3 regions of the Paenibacillus sp. FSL M8-0228 genome follow, and region 3 is predicted to be linked to each of the others. Evidence: predicted binding sites of a transcription regulator. Region 3 holds the regulator's gene; each other region holds the start of a gene.
The links. Region 3 encodes Rex, which represses fermentation and respiration genes when NADH is low (regulators of the CRP and FNR family bind a similar motif). Its sites were predicted from a motif close to TTGTGAAATATTTCACAA; they were not measured.

Region 1 (10,972 bases), 2.6 Mb from region 3:
AGATTATACGGCTATTTGCCAAACGCAGAACCTTCCCTTTGCAACATCGTTACTATATTTTATTTTTAATCGTTCCCATCATAAGTTTATACCAGGTCAATGTTTTATCTGTTTATAGTGAAAAGAATATGTATTATTTTGGTTCTATTATTGGCTTTATTTCCTTAAATGTTTTTATCATATATATTTTTGATAATGTCATTGAAAAATTTCAATTAATGCATGAAAATGCTCAATTACAACATCAGATGGACTACCAAGATGCTAACTACGAAAAAACGGTTCACAGCTTCAAAAATATAAAAAGAATCATTCATGATACACACCAACAGTTTTTGTATATTGAAGAATGTATCAAGAGAAATGAATTGGCAGAGGCGAGTGAACATATTAAGGTTACCTTAAATAAGATCGAAGGAGCATATCAAAGGGTTAATACCGGTAATCTGGTTATAGATGCTCTTGTCACGAATAGTCTTAATATTGGGCAAGCCAATGGCATAAAGATAGATACCCAACTTAACTTATATTCACAGAAAGTAAATATTGAACGTTATGATTTATGTGTAGTCCTAGGGAATATGCTGGATAATGCCATAGAAGCATCTAAAAAGGTCAAGATTGCGGATGACAGGTACATTCTTATTAAAATACATTCCAATGAGTCCGCGCTTTTCATTCACATCCTTAATCATGTGGAGAATGAAGTGGCTCATTTGCATAGTCAAAAATCAAACCCAGATGTTCATGGCATTGGCTTAACCAATATATCTAGAATATGTGACAAATATGGTGGGAATATGACCATTGAAACGAAAAATAAAGTATTCAATAATATGGTTTTATTGCCATTTTATAAGGACATTCCTTAGACATCATGTTGTTTAGGGATTGTTTTTTTCGTTTAAGGGTGTTTTTTTATATAGAATCCTCGTTCATTGTATGATCAGGTCAGTAATAAAATCTGGTGAAGCTATAAGAGGAGGAAATATGGAATGAAGAAAATAATAGCTGTGTTCGTTTCTGCTATGCTTTTTGTACTGCCGATGACGAATACTTTTGCTCAAGGCACTGATGAACCTATCAAGGAAAAGGCTCGCAGTCTGGCCTCGGAGCTGGTATCCAAATACGGTGTTAGCGGTGTGCAGTATGCCATTATGGATCATGGAAACATCGTATTATCGGATAGCGTGGGTGTAAAGAATAAAGCAACCAACGAGCCGATCACCAAAGATACGATGTTCGGTATAGGCTCTACAAGCAAAATGTATGTATCTGCTGCAACGATGATGCTGGTGGATGCCCATAAGGTAGATATTGATCAGCCATTAACAACATACATTAAGGACTTTAAAATGTCTGATGAAAGATACAAACAAATTACACCGCGTATGCTGTTAAATCATTCGTCAGGTCTTTATGGTGCTCACTATAAAAATAGTATGTTATTTAATAACAATGATACAGAAAATCATGATGAGCTCTTGCTAAGGTTGCAATCAGAAACTTTAAAATCAAACCCTGGCGAATATTCCGTATATACCAATGATGGATTTCAATTGCTTGAAATATTAGTTGAGCGGGTGAGCGGTCTAAGTTACACCGATTTCCTGGCAAAGCATATGAGTACCCCTTTAGGTTTGAAATCTACCAAAACACCTCTCGATCAATTTGATAGACAAAAGCTGTCCAAAACTTATTTTCCTGCGATTGAGGGGGCCTTACCGGTTGAAAATGCCAATGTCATCGGGACAGGGGGCTTATACTCCACCGCAGAAGAGGTGGCTATGTTTTCAGAAGTGTTAACGGGGAACAGACCCGATATTCTATCTGCCCAATCGGCGAAGTCCATGCAAAGTCATGAATATCGAAAAGGAATATGGGTACCTGAAGAGACAAACAGCTTTAATTATGGACTTGGTTGGGATGCGGTTCAGTTGGCACCGTTTAGTGATTACGGAATAACAGCGTTATCCAAGGGTGGGGATACTGTTTTGTATCACTCTACTTTGATCACCATACCAGAGCATCATATTTCTATGGCTGTACTTTCATCTGGAGGGTCTTCCATCTTAGATAGTATTTTTGCCTCTAACATTTTATTGGAAGTTTTAAAAGATAAGGGCATCATTAAAGACATCCTACCGGAGAAAACATTTGAGCCTCCTGTAAAGGTGGAAATGCCATCTGAGTTACTTTCTTATTCGGGATTATACGGTTCTGTGGGTACAACCATCAATGTAGAGATTAAAAACGGTGAGTTTGATTTGCCTGCTTTCTTGGATGGATTCGTCCCGGCGCAAAAATATGTGTATATAGGCAATGGACAATTCAAAAGCAGTGATGGAAGTGTAGTTGTAAGCTTTGACCAACAAAAAAACGGGAAAACGTATATTAAGGCTAACCTATATTTAGACTTTCCGGGATTAAGTCAAATGGTTATGGTGACTTATGAGTATCAAAAGCTAGATGCCAATCCTGTAAATCCCACAGTTAAAAAGGCATGGGAAAACAGAAACGGGAAAAATTATTATGCTTTGGATGAAAAGATATCTTCCATATTTTATCTGGCTCCCTCATTTATAACGAAAAAACTATCCGTTGATCATAATGGATACGCAAGTGGAACTAAAATTGTGGATGAGAATAAAGCAGTAAATGCCGTTGAGATTCCTGTTATGAGTGGAAGAGATGCATTTGATCTGAATTTTTATACCAAGGATGGTTCGGAGTATTTAACCATAGATGGACAATCCTATATCAGTGAAGATGCTGTTAAACCTATCTTGGGAGGAAAATCAGTGTATACCATACCATCTAATGGCCAAGCCACATGGTATAAAATAGATAAAAACTCAGCCAATAAAACGATGACCGTTGATTTTCCAACAAGCGGAGGGTTCGCTGTCTATGATGAAAACGGAGCGGTTGTACAATTTTCAACTGCTAGCAATAACAATTCGGTTGTACTGCCCAAAGGTGGCTTGATCGTTTTGGGTGGCAATGCAGGGGATGTATTTAAAATCAATTTGAATTAAGTGTGTAGTCGCTTCTGTAAATTCAGGAGCGACTATTTCATTCAGCAGATGAACCTAAATCCGTAATGGATAATTTTATATCAAAGGTTACGGGTGTTTTGCTGAATTTGTAATCCCAATCATCCTTTACCTTTTTCCACACCTGCGGTTTCTCAATATGCAAATGGTCACCAAAACCGGCAACATCGACTTTATATTCTGACTGTAATTTGTGCATAAGAGACTTAATCCTGCGAGTCACTTGTTTTTCAAACTCTTTCTCAGCCTCCTTCATGTTTTGTGTCTCAGTCGGGTCCGCTTTATCATCCCAGTTTTCGATTAAACGTCCTTTGGATTCAATTTTTACGTGAAACGAGATATCGTTGCCTTCGGTTACTTTAGTTGTTATTTTGCTTTTTACCGATTTGATTTCGTAAGTTATAGCTTCATTCCGCTTGTCATATGTTTTTACAGCTCCGCCCTTAACATCACCTGTAATCCAGCCAATACTCTCCACGTCTTGTTGGTCCAAACTGCCTATCCAGTGACCGGTATCTCCTTTAATAATACCAGCACCTGAAAATTCCAATTCCCCATCGGATTCAGTGATGTTTTGCAATATATAGCTTTTTTTGGAATGCATCATCCCATCCAATTCAGACAAATTGACCCCCCTCATTACCTTGCTGGTTCTGAAATGGTTACGAAGCATATACAGAATATGAATGGATGGGACTTCTTCCTTATATTTGGTAACTAAAGTACTAGCTGCTCGTCCCTTGCTTAAGAAGACCAAGCAACTCGGGCGAATATCATTATCACGAAGCGCAAAATCCATCAATTGCTGCATCGTCTGTTCTTTCGCCAAATCGGTGGCAACCACCATGACCTTTAGATGGTGGCCAATAACGGGGCGATCCAAACGGAGAGAGAGCTGCCGGAAGATTTCAAGCAAAGAATCTCCTGTGCCAGTTATGTTGTTATAGTTTGGCTCTTGTCCCCCTCCTCCGCCTTGTTGGTTTGGGCTTCCAGATGATTTTTTGGGGACGATTTGTACGCTGGCCGTAATTTTATTTTTCTTGAAGTAACGGCTACCTTTCTTCTCCAGATCCTGTTCCAATGGAGTGAGCTCCCCCTTATCCAGAGAAAGTCCTGTATATATGCTAAGTTCCTCTACTTCTTTGCTGCTCCAACAACCGACTTGAGTCACCAGAAGAATAAAGGCAAGCAGTACAGATAGGATAGGTCGTCTACACATTTTGCTTCATTCCCTTCTTCCTGATCATGAACACAATGGAGAGAAATACCGGAATCAAAATAAATAATAGGATTCCCATATATCCGATCGCATCGCCCAGGCTAAACACTTCCATCATACGAACAGGAGTCATTGTGGAGATAAAGATTAGCGGGATTAAACCGAAAACCGCATAACGATATTTAAAACCAAACACCTGTGAAACACCTAAGGATGCATTGAAGAAAAAACTGCAGGAATTACAAAACATTTGCATCATCCAGATCACTAGCAGTGGAAACTCTAGACGTTCAAAAAGAAATCCGGGGATTTCAAAACTGCGCATCAAATTAATGGTAGGCCAAGTACTTGTCACAGTGGAATCTACCGATAGCCCGCCGATGACCATAACTACGGTCAAAAAGTACAAAATTAAAGGGATACTGATCCCCACTACCATGGCCTTAAATGCTTTCTCGGGGTGTTGCATAAAAGCGACCAGTGTCATGACGACTTCACATCCACTGAAAACAAGGATAGTTGATTTCAGTCCCTTGATGACGGGTAAAACCCCTTCACTCAATACGGGACGAAGATGATCAATTTCAAAAATCCTTAAGCTAAAGAGAAAACAGAAAAGCAGAAAGAAGAGACTGATCGGAAGTACAATCTGGTACAGTCGCGCGATAGAATTAATGCCTCCAAAAACCAAATAACTCCCTACCCAGATAAATGGAATCACAATTGCCCAGATAGGTGTGCCTTCGAGTAGAAAAAACATGGTCACTTCAGCTAACACACGTATTTCAAAGCCGGCAATGATTATAAAGTATATAATCAATAGCACGCTTAAGATTCCTCCCGGAACAGTGCCTACAATTCTTCTGGAGTATTGGTATATGGTGTTTCCGGGAAACTGTTGACTTAATTTCACCATGACCCAGACGACGAATATGACAATACCTCCACCGATGAGGACAGAAAGCCATGCATCAGGAGTCTGTACTTGTTCAGTTACACCCCTCGGCAGTGTCAAAATCCCTGCGCCCAATACGGTATTGGTCAGGAATACAGCCGCCTGCTTCGTTGTGATCTTGTCATCAGAGCGTCTAAACACAGTAGCTCCTCCTTCGTCTTGGCATCATGGTCTACGCCTTTTTTGCTGCGTTTTCATCATAACAGGTCTTCGTTTCATTAGAGATATAGGAGCTCGGATGTACATATCTTTCAAGTCGCTTAGACGCATCGGGGAAAAGGGAGTCACATATGGGACGCCGAAGCTTTTCAATTTCGTCAGATGGATACAAATCAACAGAAAGAACAATATGGTTCCGAGCATCCCCAGGATTGCTGCAAAGAGCATGCCGACGAAACGCAGTAGGCGCAAGGTAATGCCCGCACTGTATGTCGGTATCGAAAATGAAGAAATGGCAGTTACCGCAACCACAATCACCAGGAAGGGGCTGACGATGCCCGCATTTACAGCAGCGTCGCCGATGACCAAGCCTCCCACAATGCCCATTGCAGGACCAATGGGTTTGGGCAATCGGATGCCGGCTTCCCGCAGGATTTCGATCGAAATTTCCAGAATCATGACTTCAATGACGGAAGGAAAAGGGACGCCTTGACGGGTCTGAATGATGCTAATGACCAGCTTGGTCGGAATCAAACCGGGATGAAATGAAATAAAAGAGATATACAAAGCAGGGCCCATCAGCGCTATGAAAGCTCCAAAAAATCTCAGCAAACGTAAAAGTGAACCTGGAATCCAGCGTTCATAATAATCCTCGGGAGATTGAAGCAGCATACTGAAGGTCACCGGGACAATAAGTGCAAAGGGAGTCCCGTCCAGAAGAATGGCTATTCTTCCTTCCAGTAATGCATTAATGACACGGTCGGGTCGCTCTGTGTTGTGAACCTGCTGGAACGGACTTAAGTAATTGTCTTCAATGAGTTGCTCCACATAACCGGATTCAGCCAAAAAATCCATATCTATTTTTGATATTCTGCGGTTTACTTCTTCAAGAAGATCCGGATTCACAATATCCTTGATGTACGCGACAACCAGATCCTTTTTGATTCGGCTTCCCACTTGAAATTTCTTCATTTCCAGACTTTTATTTAAGCCCTGGCGTCGAAGCATCGAAGTATTTTCACTTAATACTTCCGTAAAACCGATTCTGGGACCCCGAAGTAGTGCTTCAGAGGTTGGTTCATTGACGGAGCGAATGGCGCCATTAGGCGAGCCTACCAGTAGTGCTTCCTTCATTCCTTCAATTAATAAGGCAGTATGACCTAAAAGGATGAACTCGTGCAGTTCCTCCATACTGGTAACTTCACTAATTTGCGTAAGTGGCATCAAGCTATCTTTTATAAAAGAGCTACTTATACTTTCCGGCTGTTCCTGTTGGTCCTGCTGGCCCTCAAACATCAAGACCTCCAATACCTGATTGCTCATAAGCTTTTCATCCTGCATGCCTTCTATGAAGACTAATACGGACCGAGCATGAAATTTTTTCAACATAAACTCACGAAAATGCACATCACTATTTCCGCCTATAGACTCTCGGATCGAATTTAAATCGGAATCGTAATTCCCTGTAATTTTAGAGTTTGGTTTATTCTGTTGATCAAGGTGCCCTTCGTTATTTTCATCGGAGAGCGGCCGACCGGAAGAATGTTTGGATTTCGCTCCCTTACTACCGACAAACGAATAAATCGAGGTGTTTATATAATAAATCCCTAAAGGAATAATCAACGCGAGGCCTGCTTGAAAGAGTATACTCCAGCTCGGAATATAAGAAATTATTTTAGACCACAAGATGACCACCTCCAAACGATTCAATTCTAAGATACAAGTTGTCCCTAAAGTATTCCTTATAAAGGTTGTATTTACACATGAACTGGAAAGATTCGTTCGATGACCAGAGCAAATGATCATCAACTACACTATTTTTAAATCTAATCATTACGGCAGATCTCACACCAAACACTTCTGTTTTTGTTTTAGGGCTATCTAGCACTGAGAGTCAGCGTAGGGAATGGTGCAAAACCCCTTGAAACGGAATAGGGAAATCCCTAAACATTCTTAATGCGAACCACATTGTGATTATAATCACATATAGCTCTATCTGCTGTATTAAAATAGAAGCATAAACAATATTCATTAGAAACGTAGAGATGTCGTCGGATAGGAAGTAGCGTCGAATGAATGGAGGAACCGGTATATGATAAACAGTAAAAAGAAGCTTGTGGTTATAGGGAACGGGATGGCTGGTATCAATACGGTCGAACAAATTTTAAAATTAACAGATAAATATGAAATTACAGTCCTGGGAAGTGAGCCGCATCCGAATTATAACAGGATCATGCTCTCTTATGTGTTGGAAGGTAGTAAAAAAATAGATGATATCATACTGAACGATTTGCAATGGTATGCGGATCAAGGGATTACTTTATATACAGGAAAAATGGTTAAAAGTATCGACGGTGAGAACAAGAAGATTCTCACCGAAGACGGACTGGAAATTGATTACGATGTGGCTTTGGTGGCTACTGGTTCACAATCGTTTATTCTGCCTATTCCGGGTAAAGAATTACCGGGAGTTATTGGTTTCCGAGATATCGCCGATTGCTCGGCAATGCTGGAAGCGGCAAAGACCTATAAAAAGGCCGCTGTCATTGGTGGAGGTCTGTTGGGGCTGGAGGCAGCTAAAGGCCTGGTCAATCTGGGGATGGATGTTACGGTCGTTCATTTAATGGAAGATTTGATGGAACGTCAGCTAGACCGGGAAGCCTCTGCGATGCTAAAAGCAGAACTAGAACGCCAGGGAATCAAGTTTGCTATGCAAATGCAAACTTCGGAGGTGTACGGTCAAGATCGGGTACAAGGACTGCGGTTTTCTGACGGAAGCGAGCTGGAAGCGGATTTGGTCGTTATGGCGGTTGGGATCAAGCCTAATATTCAGGTAGCTGTGCAAAGTGGTATGGAAACGAACCGTGGTATTGTAGTCGATGATTTGATGAGAACCTCTGTGCCGGATGTATATGCTGTAGGGGAATGTGTTGAACACCGCGGAATCTGTTATGGTCTGGTAGCTCCGCTGTTTGAGCAGGGAAGTGTCATTGCCAAACATTTGGCAGGCGCGGAAACTGAAGGTTATATGGGATCGGTGGTTTCCACCAAGCTCAAAATTTCAGGGGTGGATGTTTTCTCAGCTGGCGAATTCATAACCCAGCCTGAACATACGGTGATTGTAGCAAAAGATGAGTGGAAGCGGACCTACAAAAAAGTGCTGCTTCGTGAAAATAAGATTGTTGGAACTGTACTGTTTGGCGATGTGAGTGAATCTGCTAGCCTGCAAAAATATGTACGTCAGCAAACATTGATGACAGATGAAATATATGGACAGCTCATGGGTACTGGATGCAGCAATCACGGGTCGAAAACATCATCCGCTGAAACGATGGCCGATGATGAAATTGTGTGTGGCTGTAACGGTGTAACTAAAAAGGCCATTGTTGATGCAATTAATGACAATGGATTGACTACAGTCGATGAAATTAAGGCATGTACCGGAGCAACTCGTTCTTGTGGAGGATGTAAGCCGGTCGTGGAGCAGATTCTACAATATGTTCTTGGAGACAGCTTCAAGACGTCAGCCAAGCAAGGAATATGTAGCTGCACAACATTGAGCCGAGACGAGATTGTGGAAGCGATCAAAACCAAAGGGCTGACAACTACGCGTGAAGTGATGAATGTACTGGGTTGGCATAATGATGAAGGTTGCTCCAAATGCCGGCCAGCGCTGAATTACTATCTGGGAATGATTAACCCGGATACCTATGAAAATGAGGGAGATTCCCGTTTTGTAAATGAGCGATTGCACGCAAACATTCAAAAGGATGGAACGTTTACAGTTGTTCCTAGAATGTACGGCGGTGTAACGACCCCAGAAGATTTGAAGAAGATAGCAGATGTTTCTCTTAAATACAACGTTAAGGTCGTTAAAGTAACAGGAGGACAGCGGCTTGATTTGATCGGTGTCCGTAAAGAGGATCTGCCTAAAGTATGGGAAGAACTCGATATGCCGTCGGGGTATGCCTACGCGAAGTCACTTCGTACGGTTAAAACCTGTGTTGGATCGCAATTTTGCCGGTTTGGCACACAGGACTCGATGGGAATGGGAGAAGTGTTGGAACGGAAATTCGAACGACTGGACTTCCCGGCAAAATTCAAATTAGCGGTTAATGGATGTCCACGCAACTGTGCGGAATCATGTACCAAAGATATCGGAATCGTAGGTAATGATGGAGGCTGGGAGATCTTTATCGGTGGTAATGGCGGTATTAAAGCACGGTTGGCTGATTCACTCTGTAAAGTGAAAACCGACGCCGAGCTGATTGATATTGTAGGCAGCGTAATGCAATTCTACCGGGAAACAGGGCAATACCTGGAACGTACTTCGGAGTGGGTGGAACGGATCGGTCTGGAAGAGATTCAGAAAGTAGTCGTTCATGATACAGCTAATCGCCAAGCTTTAGTAGAACGTATCGAATTTGCACTGCAACAGGTCGAAGACCCTTGGAAAAAGATCATCAATGATGAGGATTCACGCAAGAATTTATTCGAGGTTGTCACCCCGTCTATTGTGTAATTGTATCTAAAATGCCTGAGGAAGGGAGCAATCAAGCAAATGATCAAAAATGCCGAATGGCTTGTCGTCGGTCACAGTAAGGATTTTCCGATCAGAATAGGACGTACCATCCACATCAAAGGTGTCGAAATTGCTGTTTTTCGCACTTCGGAGAATGAGCTTTATGCCGTTGAAAATATCAATCCTCATCCCAAAAGAGGTCCTCTTACAGAGGCGATAGTATCTGGTCATTATATCTATGATCCTTTATATGACTGGAAAATTGACCTGCAGACAGGCATCGTTCAAGAGCCTGATCACGGACAAGTTAAAACGTTCGCTGTTTGTGAAGAGGGAGAAGAAGTAAAAATATCGCTCGAAACGGTTTAGTTCATCTGATGGAATACAAATAAAAAGGGCTCAACAGGACAATCCTGTTGGGCCCTTTTCGGCTTGGATCAGGTAATGGTAATGCCTGCACTCGCATAACCCACCACGGTGTTGAGGAGGGAGGCTCCTGTAGCCGTTGCTGAGAAGACCATAAGTAGACGGGTCTGCGCGGTTACGGGTATAGCCAATTCGGTAGTAATACCACTAGAGATCGTTCCCAAAGCAACAATGTCAGTCAGTGGGGGAGTCAATATAACGGTAGCTCCGGGAATCGCTGTGAAGGAATTATTAGGTGTTGGGGAACTAAACAACTGGGCAGTAATGCTAACGGATGATGCTAAGAGGGTCAGAGCAGCTGTTGTACTGAAGTAACCAGCAATAGAGGTAATTACGCCATCCCGTGGTACGGAAAAAGCAAAGTTAATAAGCGGTCCTACAAGCGTACCTGTGAGGTCAATGGTATCGCCTACGAGGCCAATACCTGTAGCTGAGCTTCCGAAGCCGATCAAACTTGTGGTTCCTACCAGCCCACCAAGAACAGTTGTCAGTGTAGCAGGCCCTCCGGAAGCAAACGGGATGATGGCTCCCGAGCCGGTGGCTCCGGTAATCCCTGTAACGCCCGTAACACCCGTGGCCCCAGCGGGTCCGACAGCGCCAACCGCGCCCGGTAGACCATCGGCTCCCGTAGCACC
Region 2 (10,972 bases), 160 kb from region 3:
TACATCATTGGATACGTTCGATCCGTTGGTTGTATCCGTAGGTAGGCCAGTCAATGGATCATTGGTTACGCCTGTGTTATCTGGTGTTACCGTGTTGTTTTGTGTGCCTGTTCCCTCTTGAGCTCCGATACTATTCTGAACGCTGGAATCAGCAACATTGGTCTGAGCCTGCTGTGCGCTAACCGAATCGGTGGATTGAACGGTTGTTGATGCTGCTTCTGCTCCTACAGGGGCTACTGCGGCCACCTGAGCTACCGCCAAAGCGGTGAGCATGGTCCATTTCTTGAAATTCATTGTCTGTCTCCTTCTATCACCAAATTATTATCATTCCCGTAAAAAGTCATACTATTAGACGCGTCAGTTGTTAAAAAGTTTCTGGAAATTTTGCTTATCATGAAAAAAAGGGAACTTTCTCCTGTGACTGCAAAAAATTCAACAACAAAAAACCGCCACCCATCTGACCTGATGTGGCGGCGGCTTCATTACTAAGAAATAGCTTTTGCACCATTTACATTATGATGGACGACAGACAGCATTCTTTCCTGCAGTCTCCAGACGACCCTCTTCAATGAGTCGGTAAGCACGTTGAACTTCTTCGTCTGTAGGAGATGGAACTCCCTCCAACGGATACTCCTTACCGAGCATTTCCCACTTGTAAACACCCATTTGATGGTAAGGTAAAATTTCGAATTTCTCGACTCCGTTCAACGTTCCGATAAACCGTCCCAAATTCAATAAATCTTGCTCGTCATCATGAATACCCGGTACAAATACGTGTCTAATCCACATTTTACGCCCTTGCTCAGACAACCAGCGAGCTGTGCTTAGCATACGGTCGTTGGACTTGCCTGTAAGCTTAATATGCTTGTCGTTGTCAATATGCTTAATATCAAGTAACACCAAGTCTGTTACGTCCAGCAGATCATGGATACGGCCCGCATCATTAAAGCCATTACTGTCCAGTGTCGTGTGCAAATTCCAGCGACGTTTCACTTCTTTGAACAGCTCTGCTACAAAATGAGCTTGCAATGTCGGTTCTCCACCGGATACGGTCAATCCGCCTCCCGAAGAACGGTAATAGGCTAAATACGGTTCAATTTCAGCCAATACTTCCTCTAGGGTCATTGGATTGCCTTCATTCAAGGCCCAAGTGTCCGGATTATGGCAATACTGACATTTCAACAAGCATCCTTGCATAAAGAGCACGAAGCGGATGCCGGGACCATCGACGGTCCCGAAGGTTTCCAATGAGTGTATGTGTCCTTTCAACATGTTGCATCATCCTTCCCGCATCCGCTATGCGTGCGTCATTGTAATACTTATTTACATTGTACCGTGGAAAGTACGGTTAATAACATCCAATTGTTGTTCACGAGTCAGCTTGATAAAGTTAACGGCATAACCGGAAACACGGATCGTCAGCTGTGGATAGTTTTCTGGGTGTTCCATTGCATCCAACAGTTGTTCGCGAGCAAACACATTGACATTCAGATGATGTGCGTGGCTTCCAAAATAACCATCCATCATCGAAACGAGGTTTGTTTTGCGTGTTTCTTCTTCTTTACCCAGTGCTTTAGGCACGATAGAGAAGGTGTTCGAGATACCATCCAGACTGTGTTCATAAGGCAATTTGGCTACGGAACTCAGAGATGCCAAAGCACCTTTTTTATCACGGCCGTGCATTGGGTTTGCCCCTGGTGCAAACGGTTCGCCTGCTTTACGTCCATCCGGTGTTGTACCTGTTTTCTTACCATACACCACGTTAGAAGTAATAGTCAGTACAGATTGAGTAGGAAGCGCATTACGATAAGCTTTATGCTTGCGAATCATGCTCATGAAGCTCTCGACCAGTTCCACAGCGATGTTATCTACACGGTCATCGTTGTTACCGTAGCAAGGGTATTCGCCTTCAATTTCAAAGTCCACAGCAATCCCTTTTTCGTTACGGATTGGTTTAACTTTTGCAAATTTAATGGCACTCAAGGAGTCGGTAGCAACTGACAGACCCGCAATACCACAAGCCATGGTGCGGAGAATATCACGATCATGCAACGCCATTTCAATGCGTTCGTAGCTATATTTATCATGCATGTAGTGAATAACATTCAAAGTGTTCATATACAGTTTTGCCAACCATTCCATCATAGGTTTGAAGCGACTCAACACTTCTTCATAATCCAGAACTTCACCTGTAATGGCTGGGAATTCAGGCCCTACTTGGACGCCAGATTTTTCATCTTTACCACCGTTAATTGCATACAGCAGAGCTTTAGCCAAGTTAGCACGAGCACCAAAGAATTGCATTTGTTTACCGATTTTCATTGCCGATACACAACAAGCAATACCATAGTCGTCTCCATAAATCGGACGCATCAGATCGTCATTCTCGTACTGAATGGAGCTAGTTTCAATAGAAACTTTCGCACAATATTTTTTGAAGCCTTCAGGCAATTTTTCCGACCACAGTACAGTCAGGTTCGGTTCCGGTGCAGGTCCCAGATTGTAGAGGGTGTGCAGGAAACGGAAGCTGTTTTTAGTTACCCGAGTTTCTCCAGTTACGGACATACCACCAATGGACTCAGTAACCCAAGTTGGATCTCCACTGAACAGTTCATTATAGTCAGGTGTGCGCAAGAACTTAACAATACGCAATTTCATAACAAAATGATCGACCAGTTCTTGAGCTTGTTCTTCTGTCATTGTACCCTCTTCCATATCACGTTGAGAGTAAATATCAAGGAAGGAAGATACACGTCCTAAGGACATTGCTGCACCATTTTGTTCTTTGATTGCTGCAAGATATCCAAAATATACCCATTGGAAAGCTTCTTTCGCATTGTTAGCAGGTTTTGAAATATCAAAACCGTGCTCAGCAGCCATTTGTTTCAGTTCATTCAAAGCACGAATTTGCTCGGAAATTTCCTCACGCAGACGAATTACGTCTTCTTCCATGGAATCAACTTCAAGGCTTTTCAGTTGCAGCTTTTTATCTTGGATCAAGAAGTCTGCACCGTATAAAGCTACACGACGATAGTCACCGATAATACGACCACGGCCGTATGCATCAGGCAGACCAGTAATGATACCAGCTTTACGAGCTGCTCTCATTTCATCTGTATAAGCGTCAAATACACCTTGGTTGTGAGTTTTACGAATATGAGTGAAGATATCAATGATACTTTCTGGCACTTCAAAACCATAGGCTTTGCAAGCGTCGATCATCATTCGAATTCCGCCAAACGGCTGTAAAGAACGTTTGAATGGAGCATCTGTTTGTACACCGACAATTTGCTCTTTATCCCGGTCTAGATAACCCGGTTTATGTGAAATAATAGTGGATGGCGTATTCACGTCTACATCAAGCACGCCGCCGTTTGCCAACTCTTTTTTGGTAAGATCGGATACAATATCCCACAATGCAGTTGTGTTGGCCGTAGGACCAACCAAAAATTCTTCATTGCCAACATAAGGTAAGATATTGGTTTCAATAAAATCGTTGACGTTGACTTCTTTAGTCCATTTGCCTTTTTTAAAACCTCTCCAGCCAGATTGTTGCTCTTGTAATTCTCTCTCAATCACCGACATGTAAATCCCTCCAAATTGTTTGGTCTTCCGGACTTGTGATTTTTTTCACGATAAAGCTATTTCTTGAGCCCGGCCTGTTCACCGATGCCTTACGCTCAGTGTCGGGACCTTTCTTACACCCTTATTGTAGAATAATGATAGAGTGTAGTATGTGACAAAAATCACAATATGAGTGATTTTTGTCACTTTATTTTCCCTAGCTTCGCGCCTATATCCTTAGCCTTGCCTTTCACCTCCCTTCCCAAACCAACAGGCCCTCTATATAGAGAGCCTGCATCGGTATTGAACGAGAAAATGCTTTTTCACAAGCCTCTTCTTACCTATTATATTATTGGTCAAAACGTCCGTAGAAGGCATTGCGATAGACATCAGCCAACTCAGTAACCAGTGGCAACTTAGGATTCGCAGTTGTACATTGATCTTCAAATGCGCGGTCAGCCAGATAATCTACACGTGATTCGAAATCTTTCGCATCGAAACCGATTTGTTGGAACGATTCCTCGATACCGAGTGTTTTGTTCATTTTACGGATCGCTTCGATCAAGCTGTTAACCCCTTCTTCGGTGGTGCGTGCAGGCAGTCCCAGTATGCGCGCGATTTCTGCATAACGCTCATCCGCAACAAAGTGCGAATATTTAGGGAACGAAGCAAATTTTGTCGGTTTTTTCGCATTATAACGAATAACGTGCGGCATCAAAATGGCATTCGTGCGGCCATGCGCTGTATGGTATTGTCCACCCCATTTATGTGCAAGACTGTGGTTAATGCCCAAGAATGCATTAGCAAACGCCATACCAGCAAGTGTGGAAGCATTATGCATTTTTTCACGAGCCAGCTTATCACCGGTCAGAGCCGATTGTTCTAGGTATTGGAATACCAATTGAATGGCTTTAATTGCCAGACCATCTGTGTAGTCATTAGCCATTACGGACACGTAAGCCTCGATAGCATGTGTCAGAACGTCCATACCTGTGTCCGCTACAGCTGTTTTAGGCAGCGAATATACAAACACTGGGTCAATAATTGCCACATCAGGAGTCAACTCATAGTCAGCCAGTGGGTACTTCGTGTCGCCCAGGTTTTTGTCCGTAATTACTGCGAACGATGTAACTTCGGAACCTGTACCCGATGTTGTAGGGATAGCTACAAATTGTGCTTTTTGGCCCAGACGTGGGTACTTGTAAATCCGTTTACGGATATCCATGAATTTTTGTTTTAAGTTATTGAAATCAGTATCTGGATATTCATAGAACATCCACATGCCTTTAGCGGCATCCATTGGCGAACCGCCGCCCAGTGCGATGATGCAATCCGGTTGGAAACGTCTCATCATTTCAGTACCACGTTCTACCGTAACTGTCGATGGATCTGGCTCTACTTCAGAGAACACTTCGATAGCTACTGGTGTTTGGCGCTGATGCAGATAATGAATAACACGATCTACATATCCCAGTTGTACCATCATAGGGTCTGTGATAATAGCTACACGTGTGATATCAGGCATTTTAGCAAGATACTGTGTCGAATTTTTTTCAAAATAGATTTTGGAAGGTACTTTGAACCATTGCATATTCACCGTCCGTTTCGCCACCCTTTTCACATTAATCAGATTGACTGCCGATACGTTCGACGAAGTCGAGTTACGACCGTACGAACCGCAACCAAGTGTCAACGAAGGAAGATTGGTGTTGTAAATGTCGCCAATCGCACCATGTGTGGAAGGTGCATTTACAATGATACGTCCTGTTTGCAAACGGTTTGCAAACCGAGCGATAACATCCTCATCGTTCGAATGAATAGCGGACGAGTGACCCATGCCCCCGAATTCCACGACTTCAGCAGCGCGTTGAATACCTTGTTCCGCATTTTTTACTTTATAGCAAGCCAATACAGGACTCAATTTTTCCGCAGACAATGGGAATTTTGTTCCTACCCCTTCAATCTCAGCGACCAAAATTTTAGTTCCTGTTGGTACTGTAATACCACTCATTTCAGCAATTTTCACAGCAGACTGCCCGACAATAGCTGGGTTCACTGCACATTTCTCGACATTCATAGCTCCTTGAGTGAGCTTAGCTGCTTCTTCTTTATTTACAAAATAGCAACCGTTAGCGATCATCAATTTTTTCACTTGTTCGAAGATTGGCTCTTCGATAATAACCGCTTGCTCCGAAGCACAAATCATACCGTTATCAAAAGATTTCGAGAGGATAAGATCGTTCACGGCCTGTTTGATATCTGCTGTTTTTTCAATAAAGCAAGGCACGTTACCAGGACCTACACCAAGTGCTGGTTTACCGCAGCTATAAGCTGCCTTAACCATGCCTGATCCACCAGTTGCCAAAATTAGCGCCACATCAGGGTGGTTCATCAATACATTGGTCTTATCCATCGAAGGTGCTTCAATCCATTGAATACAATCGGCCGGAGCACCATGTTTAACAGCTGCTTCGAGCAAGACGCGGGCTGCTTCCGCACTACACGATTGAGCAGATGGATGGAAACCGAAAATGATTGGGTTACGTGTTTTAATGGCAATCAGCGCTTTGAACATCGTAGTCGAAGTCGGGTTTGTCACTGGAGTGATCCCCATGATAATACCGACTGGCTCTGCTATCTTTTGAAAACTGTCAAAATCATTGTCTTCAATGACACCGACGGTTTTTTCATTTTTGATACTATGATAGATATATTCTGTTGCAAACATGTTTTTGGTGATTTTGTCCTCGTACACACCGCGTCCTGTTTCTTCAACAGCCAACTTCGCCAGGTACATGTGTTTATCCATCCCTGCGAGTGCCATAGCTTGTACGATTTCGTCAATCTGTTCCTGATTCATACTCATGAAAGCTTGCTGTGCCCGGTTCCCCCGGTCAATCAGCGTTTGAATATACTGCTCTGCGCTTTGCTCTTTTTGAATAACCTCGTTTTTAACAGCCATTTCCCTCATCCTCCTGTTATCTCGTGTACTATCTCTTGTTCACGCACTGATCGTAACACAGCTTTTCAAGATATATTGTGATTTTTTTCACAATCTATTTAAAATTTTATTTTATGAAGTGAATTAAATCACAAAGTTTGGAATTCTGCCACTTTTACCCCCTCTTCTTGCCCCAAAAACTCATTGCACAAGTATATAATGAATTTGAATTGATCAAGTTGCAGATAAAAAACATAGGATACAAAGGGGAAATGGACGATGAGAAACCCTACAAATGTAATGGAAGCCCGCGGCAACACCTGTTGCTTCTCGGAGGCCAGCTTCAACCGATTGCAAGTAATGATGAAAGATCGAGTTATGCCAGAAAGCTCGCATCTGTTCTGGGAAGGAGATACAGCGGATAAGCTGTTTTATATTAAGCGCGGACGCGTGAAAGTAACCAAAACAACGGATGAGGGCAAGGAACTTATTCTATATATGTATCAAAGCGGCGATCTTGTTGGTCAAGCCGATCCATTTTTCGGTACTAAGCATTCCTTTTCTGCTGAGGTTCTGGAAGACAGTGATATTGGCGTAATCGATCATACAGATTTGGAACTGCTTATTTGCCAGCATTGTGATTTTGCGATTGACTTTATGAAATGGATGGGTTCACATCACCGCATTACTCAGACTAAGTTCCGCGATTTGATGATGTACGGCAAGCCAGGCGCTTTATGTTCAACGCTCATTCGTCTATGCAATACCTATGGTGAGCCTCACGGCGAACATATCCTGATTCATAAAAAAATTACTCATACTGACTTATCAAATATGATCGGTGCGACCCGGGAAAGCGTAAACCGGATGCTTAGTGATCTACGTAAGAAAAATGCAGTTGAATATGATAATGGTATGATTGTTGTCAAAGATTTGGAAATGCTGCAAGGTGTATGTCATTGTGAACTATGCCCTCGTGAGATTTGCCGGATATAATAAATCGTTTTTTTATGTAAAAGGGAGTGTTATAAGCCACTATAGCTTATAACACTCCCTAATTTATTTCCACTCCCCTACTTATACAGGAGCAGTAGCGAAGCATTTTAATGACAGTCCTTCTTCTGGCAACACTCTTTAAAACTGTAAACATAGATAACTTAAATTCCCCATCTCATAGCTTCTATGGATAACCTTGGCTTTGTTTGCAGGATTGCCACTCCCCATTGCAATAAACAACGGTACAAAGTGTTCTGCTCTGGGTACGGCCTGGCGAGCATACGGTGCTTCGCTTTCATAGTGATCCAAAGCCTCTATATCTCTACTTTGTACTTTTTCAATAATCCAATCATCAAAATCTATAGCCCAAGGTTCTGTTTTCGTTTCCCCCCATTTGACGATACGCAGATTATGAACAGTCACGCCACTACCAATGACCAGAATATCCTGTTCTCCCAGTCCTCGCAGCACTTCACCAATAGCATATTGTGCTTTGGGCGAGAGATATGGATTTACAGAGATCTGAACTACCGGAATGTCTGCCTCAGGATACATACGATGCAACAATGTCCAAGATCCATGATCCAAACCCCTCACCCGATCAGTTTCTACGTCAATGCCCTTTTGTTCATATAATTTTTTCAGCTTATTGGCCAGTTCCACAGAACCATGTGCTGGATATTTCACTGTGTACAGTTCCGGTGGAAAACCGCCAAAATCATAAATGGTATCGTACACGTCATCCATCGAACTGATCGTCAACGTTTGTGTTTCCCAATGAGCAGTAAAGATAACTATTGCTTTAGGACGAATACTTTTCCCCAGTTGCTCTAAAAATGAAGTATAGTCCGTCTGTTCAATAGCAAGCATCGGTGAGCCATGGGCCAAAAATAAAGATGGCATCATATAAAGATCCCCTTATCATCAACAATTTATTTTATTCATCAAGTAACTTTATGTAAGTAATGATACATAAGTAACAGAGTCATGTCAACACAGATTTTAACATACACTTAAAGGTCAAAGATTCTATAAATAAAGATTGATATAGGTATAATGTCATAGTAATATGTAACTAATAAATTTTAAAATTTCACTTTATTTCGATACAAAGGACTGGTTTCCATGGAGATACATACTTCTAATTGCCCAAAATGCGGTTCCGTTTTTCGTCAAAACCTTAGAAACCTCTGTAGTACTTGTATTCAGGAAGAAAATATATTCTTGGACCGCTGTTCTAACTATCTATGGAAGCATCCTTCTACTCATACTCGCCAGCTCAGTGACGTAACTGGTACACCTATAGAATTGCTCACAGATTGGGTAAGAGCAGGCAAATTTCCCTCCACATACAGTCAGCTTGATTATCCTTGTGAGTCCTGCCGTTCCCCTATTTATGCAGGGAGACTTTGTCATTCCTGTCTGGGTACATTCCGTTCGGCCGCGCTGGATATTCAAACCCGTGTGCCTCGCCGTGCAACAGCAGCATTATTCTCAGTTGCAGGGCGCGTCAAAGGCTATTAAGTCGTGCTGCCTAAGCACATCATTTCTGCAAAATGGATAAGTAGTCCTAAACGCAATATAAAAAACAGCCTTTTTTCTAGGAAAAGGCTGTTTTGCTATGAAAAACACTTATTTAGTTTGGTGCTCATCTAATCCATTCCTCAGCCCAAAATTGAATCTGTTCCATAACCGGCTGAAGTGCACGGCCTTTGGTTGTTAGCTCGTATTCAATGCGGACAGGAGTTTCTGGATATACATGACGTGTAAGAATTCCTTCATTTTCCAAATCTTTCATCCGCTCTGATAACATTTTGTCACTCATTGTGGGAATCAGATTGGAAATATCCTTAAACCGCTTAGGACCGCTCATCATGGATTGAATAATTAATCCATTCCAACGCTTGCCCAAACATGAAAAGGCGGTTTCAAAACGCGGACACATTTTTGTACATTGCGGTTGACTCTCCAAATTTTTCACCTTCTTTTGCATTTCGGTTTGATAAAGCTTTCCTTTTGTTAGTATATATCATTTTAGCATACTTTATCCCGAAAGAAAACACTTTCTTCTTAAATTAAATACCTGCGCCGATAAAGTTGCCATGACCAAAACTGATTATACAACAAACCAACACAGCAGGTATATGTCTAAATCGTTAAATCAAAAAAGGCGGAATCCCCTAGAGGTTCCGCCTTTCAATCTATTCATTATATAGCTCATCAAAATGTGATGATTGTCATTATACCAACACTCCACCGAGAGGTCTTACCGGTTCACTTCTACCATATATTGGTTTGTTAATACTTGTTGGAGAAGTCCAACGAATACTATTGGCAATAACCTTCAAAATATCAGGCTGGTAATAAGTCGGATAGGTCTCATGGCCTGGGCGAAAATAAAATATTTTACCACTACCTCGACGGAAAGTACATCCGGTTCTAAATACTTCGCCACCTTCAAAGTTACTAACAAATACCAATTCATCTGGCGCTGGAATATCAAAGAACTCGCCATACATCTCTTCCTGCTTCAACAATATTTTGGCGTCAATGCCTTCTGCAATGGGATGTGACGGATTCACCGACCAAATAATCTCCTGTTCACCTGCCACCCTCCATTTCAGATCGCAGCTAGTGCCCATCAGGGCTTTGAATGGCTTGGAAAAATGGCCTGAGTGCAGCACGATTAAGCCCATTCCTTCCTGCACTCGCTTGACAACACGCGCCGTAACTTCATCGCTCACCTGATCATGGGCTTTATGCCCCCACCACAGCAGCACATCTGTGGAATTCAAGACTTCTTCTCCCAAACCATGCTCTGCATCATCACGCAGTGTAGCTGTTCGAATGGCAAATCCCTCTCCTGCCAGGCCGTCAGCCAACGCTTTGTGTATCCCGTCAGGATATATCTGTTTGGCTTCATCATTCAACTTTTCGTTCAAAAATTCATTCCAAATGGTGACGTTAATCATCAACATTTCCCCCTATTAGGTTAGACCCACCACATCTCGCTCAGCGGTTCTTCAATCAGTACCTGGCGAAGATTGTGGACAGCCTTAGTAAAGCCCTCTTCCACGGACATCAGACCATCTTCATGCTCAATACTCACTACATGATCGTATCCCACCAAACGCAGAGCACTGATAATATCTGCCCAGGTTTTTACATCATGTCCATAACCCACAGTACGGAACTGCCAAGCGCGATCTAGCATTTTCGTATATTCCTGCATATCGGTAAGTCCATATTTATTTACATTAATTGGATCAATCGTCGTATCCTTGGCATGAAAGTGGTGAATAGCTCCCTCTCGGCCCAAAATTCGAACTGCCTGCACTGGGTCAATTCCCTGCCACCACATATGGCTCGGATCGAGATTAGCACCAATAACCTCTCCCGCAGCTTCACGTAAACGAAGCAAGGTCGCTGGTGTATGAACGGAGAAGCCTCCGTGTAGCTCCAGTCCAATTT
Region 3 (10,972 bases):
GACCTGGATGTAGTTGTCAGACACCGAGTAAGACGATGCATGCCCACCTCCTGAGGCGGCGTATGCATCGTCTTTTTTGGCTGTCTTAATTTCCAAACACGCGATCTTCTGCTATGCTAATATACGGAGTTATTATTTTTGTAAGTGTCATAAGAAAGGATTAAGCCCGAATGAAATTTGCGGTATTGGATTTTGAAACGACAGGCACCCAGTCCGCGGATGACATCATTCAAGTCGGACTTGCAATTATAGATCATGATAACAGCATTTCCCGTGTTTACGGCTCTTATGTGAACCCTGGCAGATCTATTCCACCTTTTATCACTGGATTGACCGGAATTACAGACGATGACGTGAAGGATGCACCTGCACTTGAAGAAATGATGATGGAGCTTGTGCCTATGCTGGACGATGTTGTACTGGTCGGTCATAATGTGGCGTTTGATTTTAATTTTTTGCAAAACGCTCTGGATCGGTGCGGATACTTGCCATTTAGCGGAAGAGTCTTGGATACAATGGATTTTCTGAAAATTATGTTTCCATCACTATCTTCGTATCAGTTGGGTTTTGTGTCTTCTGAGTTCGGGCTGGCACATGATCGCCCTCACCAAGCAGACAGCGACGCATTGGCTACGGCCGAGGTATTTTTAAAGTGTCTGGGTGAGCTTCAAGCATTACCTCTGATAACGATACAGCGGCTTAGTGATTTGTTTGCAGAGGAAGACAGTGACCTTGGATGGTTTCTTGATGGGGTGCGTGAAGAGAAAGAGCTTGATCCTATTCAGGATTTGGAGGGATATCAGTTTTTTCGTCAGCTTGCGCTAAAAGTGGAAGATTGGACGGAGCTAGCTGCTCCGCGTAGAGAAGATGACCCGAATCCACTGTCAGGTGTTACCTTTGAGGAGTACATGGATGATGTGCGGGACAATTTGCGTTCATCCTTGAGTCAATATGAGGAGCGCGAGGCGCAGATACAGATGATTGAGGGTGTGAATCAGGCACTGAGTGAAGACAAGCATCTGCTGATTGAAGCAGGTACAGGAACAGGGAAGTCTCTGGGTTATTTGCTCCCATCGCTGTATCACAGTGTGAAAAAGGGACAGCGCGTTATGGTGAGTACACATACGATCAACCTGCAGGAGCAATTACGCGAGCGCGACATTCCGATGCTAACCAAGGTGATTCCGTTTCCGTTCCGGGCTGCTATTTTCAAGGGTCGGGGACATTATTTGTGTCTGCGTAAGTTTGAACATAAAATAAACAGAAGAGACTTCGCTACACCGAAGGAAGATTTAATTACAGCGGCTCAGATGATCGTCTGGTTGACGCTAACAGAAACCGGTGATGATGAAGAACTGAATCTGAGCAACCGTGGAGGGGATTTCTGGGAAACGGTGGCGAGTGATTCAGAGTCCTGTCTTGGTCGTTCCTGCCCATGGTTCCGCAAATGTTATTATCATCGTGCACGCCATGAAGCAGGAATAGCGGATGTTGTTATTACGAATCACTCTAAGTTGTTCACAGACGTCAAAGCCAGTCATCAGTTGTTGCCGAGCTATGAACATCTGGTGATAGATGAAGCCCATCACCTGGAGGAAGTAGCTGGTAAACACCTAGGTATGCATATGAAATATTTCACACTCGTGCATACACTGACGCGACTGTTCAAAGACAGCAAGAATGGACAACTGCCTTCACTTCGTCAACAGTTGGCGAAATCGGGGCACGAGAAGTCGGCAGATTGGGCCTCAACTATCGACCAGCTGTATCCGCTCGTGTTAGAGGTGAAGGAAACTTGGGACCTGCTAAGCGACAAGCTGTTTGGCATGTTGCCGGAGCGAAGTGATGCGACACCGGGTGAAACAGGACAGTTTTCTTCCCGTCTCAAACCTTCGGCCAAGCCTGCAAAGTGGGATCAGGCGGGAGCTTTGGAAAATCAGCTATATGTAACGATGAGCGAAATTTTGCGCAAGGGCGACAAGCTGATGCTGGACGTCAAGGAAGAACATGACGATTATGCGGCGGATAGCCTTATTACAGATATCACGGGTCTGCTCAAGGATTTGGCGGGGATTCGAGAAAATTTGCGCTTTTTTATCCGACTCGATGATGAAACAACCGTATACTGGCTCGAGGCGAGCGGGCAATTCCGTAGTAAATCATTGCAATTTTATGCGGTACCCGTCGATGTGAGCCGCCAGTTGAAAGAAATGTTTTTTGACAAAAAAAGAAGCATTATTCTGACTTCTGCTACCTTGTCGGTAGATAAGTCGTTTCAGTACATGATCGATCAGCTCGGCTTACAGGAGGCCGCAGATCAAGAGCGGCTGATGACTTCGCAGCTCCCGTCACCCTTTAATTACAGGGATCAGGTGTTGCTGGTTATTCCACGGGATTTTCCAAGTGTGAAGGGCAGTGTAGGAGATGCGCATTTTGTAGATATGCTCGTTAGCTCTCTAGGAGCGACTGCTCAGGCGACACGTGGGAGAATGCTCGTTCTGTTTACGTCCTATCGGATGCTCCGGCAAGTGTATGAGCCGCTCAATGAGGCCTTAGCATCCAGCGAAATTACTGTGCTGGGACAAGGTGTGGACAGTGGAAGTCGCAGCAAGCTAACCCGCCGGTTTCAGGAAGCGAAAGCTTCTGTATTGCTGGGGACCAGCAGTTTCTGGGAAGGCGTCGATATTCCGGGGAAGGCTCTGACTTGTCTAGCCATTGTTCGCTTGCCGTTTCAACCGCCGAATCACCCGCTGCTGGAGGCAAAAAGCGAACTGCTCCAGCAGCAGAAGAAGAATCCATTTATGAAGCTGTCTGTACCTCAAGCGGTCATTCGCTTCAAACAGGGATTTGGTCGGTTGGTACGTACAGCGAACGACCACGGGGTCGTTATCGTTTATGATACGCGTGTGATTGAATCCTATTACGGAAAGCACTTTTTGTACTCGTTACCGGGACCAAAAATGGAGCATATGCCATCGGAGCAAATGGTGCCCCGCATCGCCGAATGGCTCCAATCCGCCCCGGAGACAGAGGCATAACGGACGGACATAAGTATGTTCGTTACAATTAGGGGGAGCAAGTATGAAATCAGATAAAATTTCAGAGGCTGTCGTACGGAGGTTACCCGTATATTTACGTTATCTGAATGCACTGCACAAACGGGAGGTGGCTACGGTCTCTTCTCAAGAGCTGGGACAGAGGCTAGATTTGAACCCGGCCCAAATCCGTAAAGATCTTGCTTATTTTGGAGATTTTGGTCGGAAGGGTATCGGTTATGATGTTTCTTATCTCATTGAGAAAATACGCCATATCCTGAAAATCGACCAACAAATTAATGTAGTATTGGTCGGAGCGGGTAATCTGGGGCAAGCCCTTTCGAATTATAACGCTTATTTAAAAGACAATATGAAGATTGTGGCGGTATTTGATGCGTTTCCGGATAAGGTAGGAACCAAGATCAATACATTGGTCGTGCAACCGATGGATGAACTGGAAGCGACTGTGAAAGAAAAAAACATTCGAATCGGGATTATTACCGTACCTGATTTTGAAGCACAGCACGTGGCTGATAGGCTTATTGATAGCGGAATTGGAGCGATCCTGAACTTTGCACCGACTACTCTCAAGGCACCAGCCAACATTCGGATTCATGCCACAGACTTTACAACTGATTTGCTTAGCCTCGCTTATTATTTGGAGGACGGAAAGGAAGAAGCACAATATGACAGTGAATAAATGGATGATTAAAAACGGATCTTTTGCCGTAAATGGACCAGAAGCAGGGGTAGTCCATGGTTTTATGATTGTGGAGGATAGTCGTATTACTTATATTGGCGAAACCTTGCCTGCGGGTGAGGAAGAGACGGAAGCGATCGATGGTAAAGGGCTATTGTTTTTACCTGGTCTGATCAATACTCATGGTCATGCGGCGATGTCTCTACTGCGTGGGCATGGAGATGATTTGGCACTTCAAGTATGGCTTCAGGAAAAAATGTGGCCTATGGAAGCCAAGTTTACATCTACAGACGTGTACTGGGGTACGTCCTTGTCTGTGCTGGAAATGCTGAAAGGTGGAACAACAACCTTCCTCGATATGTACGATCATATGGATGAGGTGGCTCGTGTGGCTGAAGAGTCAGGTATTCGTGCAAGTCTGATGCGTGGAGCAATTGGACTATGTTCGGAGGAAGAACAGCGAATCAAGCTGGCAGAGGCCGTGACTTTTGCGCGTAACTGGCACGGTAAAGCAGACGGCCGTATTACAACGATGATGTCACCGCATGCGCCATATACATGTCCACCTGCGTTTATTGAAAAATTCGTACAAGCTGCGCATGATCTGGACTTGCCACTGCATACGCACATGTCTGAGACGATCGCCGAAGTAGAGCAAAACGTACGCGACTACGGTTTGCGTCCGGTTGCACACTTGGATAAGCTTGGCTTTTTCTCCCGTCCTTCGCTTGTTGCCCATGGCGTTCATTTGAACGACGAAGAAATAGCTTTACTGGCAGAACGTGGTGTAGCGGTTTCCCACAATCCTGGCAGCAACTTGAAGCTGGCAAGTGGTGTGGCAAGAGTGCCTGAATTGCTGCGTGCAGGGGTTACGGTTTCTCTCGGAACGGATGGTCCTGCCAGCAATAATAACCTGGATATGTTCGAGGAAATGCGTCTGGCAGCACTTATTCACAAGGGTGTATCCGGTGACCCTACGGCAGTTCCTGCAAGTGAAGCGCTGCGTCTGGCAACAGAATACGGTGCAAAGTCGATTGGTTTAAAAGAAGTAGGAGCGTTGGCAGCAGGCAACAAGGCTGACTTTATCGCGTTGGATCTGAATCAGGCACATTTCTTGCCGCGTACAGATCTTATTTCCCATGCGGTATACTCTGCAAGCGCCAAGGACGTGGCTCATGTGTGGGTAGACGGTCGTCAGGTTGTGAAAAACGGCGAATGCCTGACTATGGACGAGGAACGTATCAAACATGAGGCACAAGCCGCCTTTGAAGGGCTGCTGTCGCGCTAATTCAGGTGTCACATCCCCTTAGAGAGGAAGCACGGGTTTGAAAAATAAGAAAAAATGGATAGCGGTCGCCATTTTGGCCGTGATACTGATCCTGGTCAGCATTTTCTGGTATTATTCCTATGTTACTCAAGACCAGGTGGCTGAGAAAAATGCCGCTATCATTAAGGCCAAGCAATCAGGTGGTCTGGTTAGCACGACTCAAACATGGAAGTCTGTGTGGGATCAGGTATATTGGGTGGTTCAAGGGAAAAATGCACAGAATGAAAATATAATGGTATGGGTTCCTTTTCAAAAAGTGGAGGGACAACCTAACGTACCTGCCGCAGATAATAGCGGTGTTCATACCGAGCTGCTGAAGAACGGAGTCGACGAGCAAAAAATGACGTCGCTAATTCAGCAGCAGCTTCCAGGTGTAAAAATTGTAAGCCTCCAGCCGAGTGTGTTCAATGGCGAATATGTGTGGCAGCTGTTTTACGATGATGGAAGCCATCATTACTATGCCTTTTACCGTTTTTCAGATGGGGGAGCGACGGGGGTAAAGTATACTTTGCCCAATAACTGAGCTGGTTGAGGATCAGCAGATGTGGAATGAATGACTAGTAAATGATTAAAAGCTCAAGAAAAAGACGTAAATGCGATGAAATTCGTATTTACGTCTTTTAGTCTTGCTATGCCGTAAAGATGAGCTGAATGCCAGCGAAGCATCTTTACCTACCCAACTTCTCTCCTAAGGCAAATTCATCTTTATGGCGGGCAACAGCGATCGTAAGATCAAATCCTACACGCAGCGTCCCACCTCTACCATAACCAAAGATTTTGCCTCATCACAACTCCTCCACACATTGCCTTCGATTTTAGATATACGTTATGATATACTATATTTTATAAGTGATAGACAAAAATGATAGAAAAAAGAATTGCTGATCACTGTAAGATCATGCAATTTGGTTGTTTGTTGACATTCGTCCCGTTTCTTCTGAGTTTTACATTTTGAGAGGAGGATGTTGTTTGAAATTGCGTGCAGTTCCTATCGTTGTGGCGGCAGTTTTGGCAGCTTTGCTGCTATTTGGGGGATGGTTCATTTACCGTCAGGTTACAATGCAAAGTCCTCTGGAAAAACTGGTTTCTCAATATCCAGGCGTGACAAGCGCTCAAATAGATATTAAACAGGATCAGGTTGTATTGAAACTAGATCTCAAACCGCAGGCGGATGTGGCCGGATTGGTCGATGTAGTTAAGCAAAAAGGACAATCCATCATTGGCAGCCGCACCATTAAGCTCGATATTGCAGACCGTTCCAATACAGCACTGAATCAATGGTGGTCTGAGGCTATGTTTCCTGTAGCCGAAGCGATGGAAAATAGAAAGTATACTCAAATTTCATCTACAGTTGAGCATATGAAAAAGAAAAAGACGGGTATCAAAGCTGATACCGACATGGATTCGAACAATGTCTATATCCGACTCAGCGAAGGGAAAGCGACCAAGTTTATCGTTTTGCCACGTCAATCTCAGCAGATGGGGGTATGGCCTAATGCCTAGATGGATCAAGGAAATATTAATCGGCATTGTGCCGGTAACCATTATATTTCTCGTTTTTATTGGGGTAAATATTATCCCTCTTCTAGTTGCTGGTGTGATGTTCAGCGGCTTGTTAATGCTCATGCATGCTCGTGGAGGCTTGGCCGTAGGTGCTGGGCAAGAACGTAAACGTAAAAAAAATGGCCCGGACAAGCTGACTTTTGAGGAAATCGGTGGGCAAGAAAGCGCTAAGCAGGAGCTGCGTGAGGCCTTGGATTTTTTGAATCGACATGATGAAATCTCCAAGTTTGGTATCCGTCCATTAAAAGGCGTTTTGCTCACAGGTCCTCCGGGAACAGGAAAAACACTGATGGCTAAGGCAGCGGCACACTATACTAATTCTGTTTTTGTTGCAGCCTCAGGTAGTGAATTTGTTGAAATGTACGTTGGTGTTGGAGCAGGTCGTGTGCGTGAGTTGTTCCGGGAGGCACGTACTCGTGCAGCCAAGGAAAAGAAGGAAAATGCAATTATTTTTATTGACGAAATCGACGTAATTGGTGGTAAACGTGAGGGTGGACAGCAACGAGAATATGATCAGACTTTGAATCAGTTGCTGACAGAAATGGATGGTATTTACTCGGTAGATACACCGCGGATTTTGATCATTGCGGCAACAAACCGTAAAGAAATGCTGGACAGCGCCTTAACGCGCCCAGGGCGTTTTGACCGTCATATTCAAGTGGATTTGCCTGATAAGAAGGGCCGTCTTCATATTCTTAAAATTCATGCCAAAAACAAACCGATTCAGGAAGATGCGAATCTGGATAAAATTGCTGAGGAATCTTATGGGTTTTCTGGCGCACAGCTGGAGAGCGTAATGAATGAAGCGGCAATCTATGCGATGAGACAGGATCAGAAAATGATTGCACAGAAACATCTGTCGATGGCAATTGACAAAGTGATGATGGGTGAAAAGACAGATCGAGAATCGACCTTGGAAGAGAAAAAACGTGTAGCGATCCATGAACTGGGACATGCTATTATGGCCGAAATTGTTCGTCCTGGTAGCGTAAGCCAGGTTGCACTTAGCCCACGTGGGAAAGCGCTTGGGTATGTGCGCCACAATCCACAGCAAGAGCATTATTTATACACCAAGCAGTATCTGGAGGAGCAGATTATGATCTCGCTCGCAGGGGCTACGGCAGAAGAAATGTACTATGGCGGTCGAAGTACCGGCTCTAGTAATGATTTTGAGCAGGCGCTGAACATCGTCCATACGATGATGACTTCCGGTTTGACTTCACTTGGCATTATTAACATGGAAATGGTAACGAAAGAAGAACTCATGCGGGAAAATGGCGAGATTATGGCTGACCTGCATACCCGAACTTTGGAACTGCTGGAAAAGCATCGTCCTGTGTTCGACAACTCACTTGACATCCTAATGAAGGAGGAAACTTTGTCTGGAGACCAATTTAGATGTCAATTTAGTGAAAATGCTTTATTACCAGCATAATTTTTTATGCTGGTTATTTTTTTTTACTTTTAGTCCGTGCTAAGATATTATTATCTATTGGGACATAAACATGTATTTTTCGACAAAGAAGGATACAATATATGAGAGTGACCAGGAAAGGGTGGAGTTAAGAATCATGCAATTTAAAAAAATCGGCGTCATCGGCGGCGGCACCATGGGACAGGGGATTTCTGAAATGCTCGCGTCCAAAGGAATCGATGTGCTGCTGGTAGAGCAGACACCAGAGAAACTAGACTACGCCTACAATATGATTGAAACGAGTCTGGACAAACAACTGGAAAAATGGGCAATTACTCAAGCTGAGAAAAAATTGATCTTATCCCGCATTCAGAAAGTATCCCATTTAGCGGAGCTCGGCAGCTGTGATATGGTCATTGAGACTATTACAGAGAATCTGGACGAAAAGAAAGCAGTGTTCCAAGAGCTGGACCATGTGTGTCCAAACAATATTATTCTTGCAAGTAATACATCCACGCTGAGCCTGACCGAGCTTGCCAGCTCGACCAAGTATCCAGAGCGTGTTATTGGTATGCACTTTATTTATCCAGTATCCCGTATTGATCTCGTAGAAATTATTCGTGGTTTAAAAACTTCGGATGATACCTTTGAAAACACTAAGATGTTCGTGGAAGAAATAGTGGAGAAAAAAGGAGTCATGATTTATGAATCTCCTGGATTCGTAACAAGCCGGATTATCTGTCTGCTGATTAACGAAGCGGCCCATGTACTTCAAGAAGGCGTGGCTTCCGCTGATGATATCGATGACGCTATGCGAATCGGCTATAACTTCCAAAACGGTCCTTTGGAAATGGCTGACCGCTTTGGTCTGGATTCCGTTTTGGCTGCTCTGGAGCGTATGTTCCGTGAATTTGGTGAATTGAAATATCGTCCGTCCATCGTACTGAAGAAAATGGTGCGTGCAGGTAATCTGGGCGTGAAATCGGGCGAAGGCTTCTTTAAGTACGACAAGGATGGTGACCGGATATGAAAATTCTCGTAATCAATGCAGGGAGTTCTTCTCTGAAATACCAATTGTATGATATGACGGACGAGTCCGTTTTGGCAAAGGGACTGGTAGAGCGTATCGGTATGGATTCCTCCATTCTGACGCATAAGCCAACCAATAAAGAAGAATACACCGAAGTTAGCGAAATTTTGGAACATACTACAGCCATCCGTAAAGTGCTAAACGCACTCACAGATGCTGAACATGGTGTAATCTCCAGTACTAGCGAAATTCAGGCTGTGGGCCACCGTGTGGTTCATGGAGGCGAAATCTTTAAACAGTCAGCAGTTGTAACGCCTGAAGCGAAGAGTGAAATCCGCCGCTTGTTTGACCTGGCGCCACTGCATAACCCTGCTTCCATGATGGGGATTAAAGCGGCTGAATTGAATATGCCAGATGTACCGCAGGTTGTAGTATTCGATACCTCGTTCCATCAAACCATGCCTGAAAAAGCTTATATGTACGCCATTCCAAGAGTGTTGTACAATAAGTACAAGGTTCGTCGTTACGGTGCCCACGGTACTTCCCATGACTTTGTGAGTAAGGAAGCAGCCAAATTCCTTGGTCGTCCTTTGGAAGACCTGAAGATTATCACTTGTCATATCGGTAATGGTGGTAGTATAACAGCAGTTCAAGGCGGTTTGTCTGTTGATACTTCCATGGGGATGACTCCACTGGAAGGCCTTATGATGGGTACTCGTAGTGGTGATTTGGACCCAGCAATCGTACCTTATGTCATGAACAAAGAAGAATTGACTGTCAATGAAGTCAATTCCATGCTGAACAAGCATAGTGGACTTTTAGCTATCTCCGGTATCAGCAGTGACATGCGTGAAATCACAGAAGGTATGGAAAAAGGCGAAGCTAATTCTACATTGGCATTTGAAATGTATGAATACCGTCTGCGCAAATACATTGGATCGTATGCTGCCGCAATGAACGGGGTAGACGTAATTGCATTTACAGCAGGTGTAGGCGAGAACTCCATCGTTCTGCGTAAGAGAGTGTTGGAGCAATTGACATTCCTCGGTGTCGAGCTGGATGAATCGTTGAATGCTATTCGTTCTGGCGAGCCTCGCCGGATTACAACTGCAAATTCAAAGGTAGAAGTACTGATCATTCCAACGAACGAAGAACTGGTTATTGCCCGCGACACGTTCCGTCTGGTTCAGTAGTTCGGTTCGAAAGTGTAAACTTTATGCATGTGGACTATTGTTTGAGTTCCGCATGCACCAAACAGCGAGAGCAAACAGCCTGACCCAGGGGGAAGGGCTGTTTGATTTTCGGTTAAGAGGAGAGAGACGGTCATGACGAATAAAAGTACGATTGCCCAAGTGGGCCGCCATGTAGGGGAAACGGTTACAATCGGCGCTTGGGTAAACAATAAACGATCTAGTGGTAAAATTCAGTTTCTGCAACTGCGGGATGGCAGCGGGTATATTCAAGGGGTTATCGTGAAAAGCGAAGTGTCCGAGGATATTTGGAATGACGCCAAATCCTTGACTCAAGAGAGCTCCCTTTACGTTACTGGAGTGGTGCGTGAAGAACCGCGTAGCCAATCAGGCTTTGAATTAACGGTTACAGGCATTGACATTATTCATTTGACCGAAAACTACCCGATTACACCCAAAGAGCACGGTGTAGATTTCCTGATGGATCATCGTCACTTGTGGTTGCGTTCCGCCAAGCAACGTGCTGTTTTGATCGTACGGGCGGAAATTATCCGTGCTGTACAGGAATTCTTTAACGGCAACGGCTTTACGAAGGTGGACCCACCTATTTTGACTCCTTCTTCTGCAGAAGGCACAACAGAGTTGTTCCACATTAAATATTTTGATGAAGATGCGTATTTGACACAAAGCGGACAGTTGTACATGGAAGCCGC

Region 1: the regulator Rex is predicted to act here: its motif matches at 7,358-7,375, upstream of nirB (nitrite reductase large subunit NirB).
Region 2: the regulator Rex is predicted to act here: its motif matches at 3,619-3,636, upstream of pflB (formate C-acetyltransferase).

Annotation. Positions count from the first base shown of each region.
Region 1 covers NZ_JBBOXA010000001.1:745,706-756,677, forward strand. The annotation lists gene MKY98_RS03400 (ATP-binding protein) at 1-872, shown strand, start outside; gene MKY98_RS03405 (serine hydrolase domain-containing protein) at 996-3,038, shown strand; gene MKY98_RS03410 (Ger(x)C family spore germination protein) at 3,076-4,275, opposite strand; gene MKY98_RS03415 (GerAB/ArcD/ProY family transporter) at 4,268-5,371, opposite strand; gene MKY98_RS03420 (spore germination protein) at 5,396-7,075, opposite strand; gene nirB (nitrite reductase large subunit NirB) at 7,482-9,911, shown strand; gene nirD (nitrite reductase small subunit NirD) at 9,951-10,280, shown strand; gene MKY98_RS03435 (exosporium glycoprotein BclB-related protein) at 10,349-10,972, opposite strand, start outside.
Region 2 covers NZ_JBBOXA010000001.1:3,524,226-3,535,197, forward strand. The annotation lists gene MKY98_RS15700 (copper amine oxidase N-terminal domain-containing protein) at 1-294, opposite strand, end outside; gene pflA (pyruvate formate-lyase-activating protein) at 514-1,272, opposite strand; gene pflB (formate C-acetyltransferase) at 1,324-3,585, opposite strand; gene adhE (bifunctional acetaldehyde-CoA/alcohol dehydrogenase) at 3,914-6,526, opposite strand; gene MKY98_RS15720 (Crp/Fnr family transcriptional regulator) at 6,785-7,501, shown strand; gene MKY98_RS15725 (DODA-type extradiol aromatic ring-opening family dioxygenase) at 7,640-8,407, opposite strand; gene MKY98_RS15730 (hypothetical protein) at 8,726-9,025, shown strand; gene MKY98_RS15735 (winged helix-turn-helix transcriptional regulator) at 9,150-9,494, opposite strand; gene MKY98_RS15740 (ThuA domain-containing protein) at 9,742-10,473, opposite strand; gene MKY98_RS15745 (sugar phosphate isomerase/epimerase family protein) at 10,494-10,972, opposite strand, start outside.
Region 3 covers NZ_JBBOXA010000001.1:3,361,676-3,372,647, reverse strand. The annotation lists gene MKY98_RS14900 (tetratricopeptide repeat protein) at 1-13, shown strand, start outside; gene dinG (ATP-dependent DNA helicase DinG) at 171-3,038, shown strand; gene MKY98_RS14890 (redox-sensing transcriptional repressor Rex) at 3,082-3,735, shown strand; gene MKY98_RS14885 (amidohydrolase) at 3,722-5,023, shown strand; gene MKY98_RS14880 (cell wall elongation regulator TseB-like domain-containing protein) at 5,061-5,585, shown strand; gene MKY98_RS14875 (hypothetical protein) at 6,032-6,565, shown strand; gene MKY98_RS14870 (AAA family ATPase) at 6,558-8,060, shown strand; gene MKY98_RS14865 (3-hydroxyacyl-CoA dehydrogenase family protein) at 8,197-9,069, shown strand; gene MKY98_RS14860 (acetate/propionate family kinase) at 9,066-10,262, shown strand; gene asnS (asparagine--tRNA ligase) at 10,395-10,972, shown strand, end outside.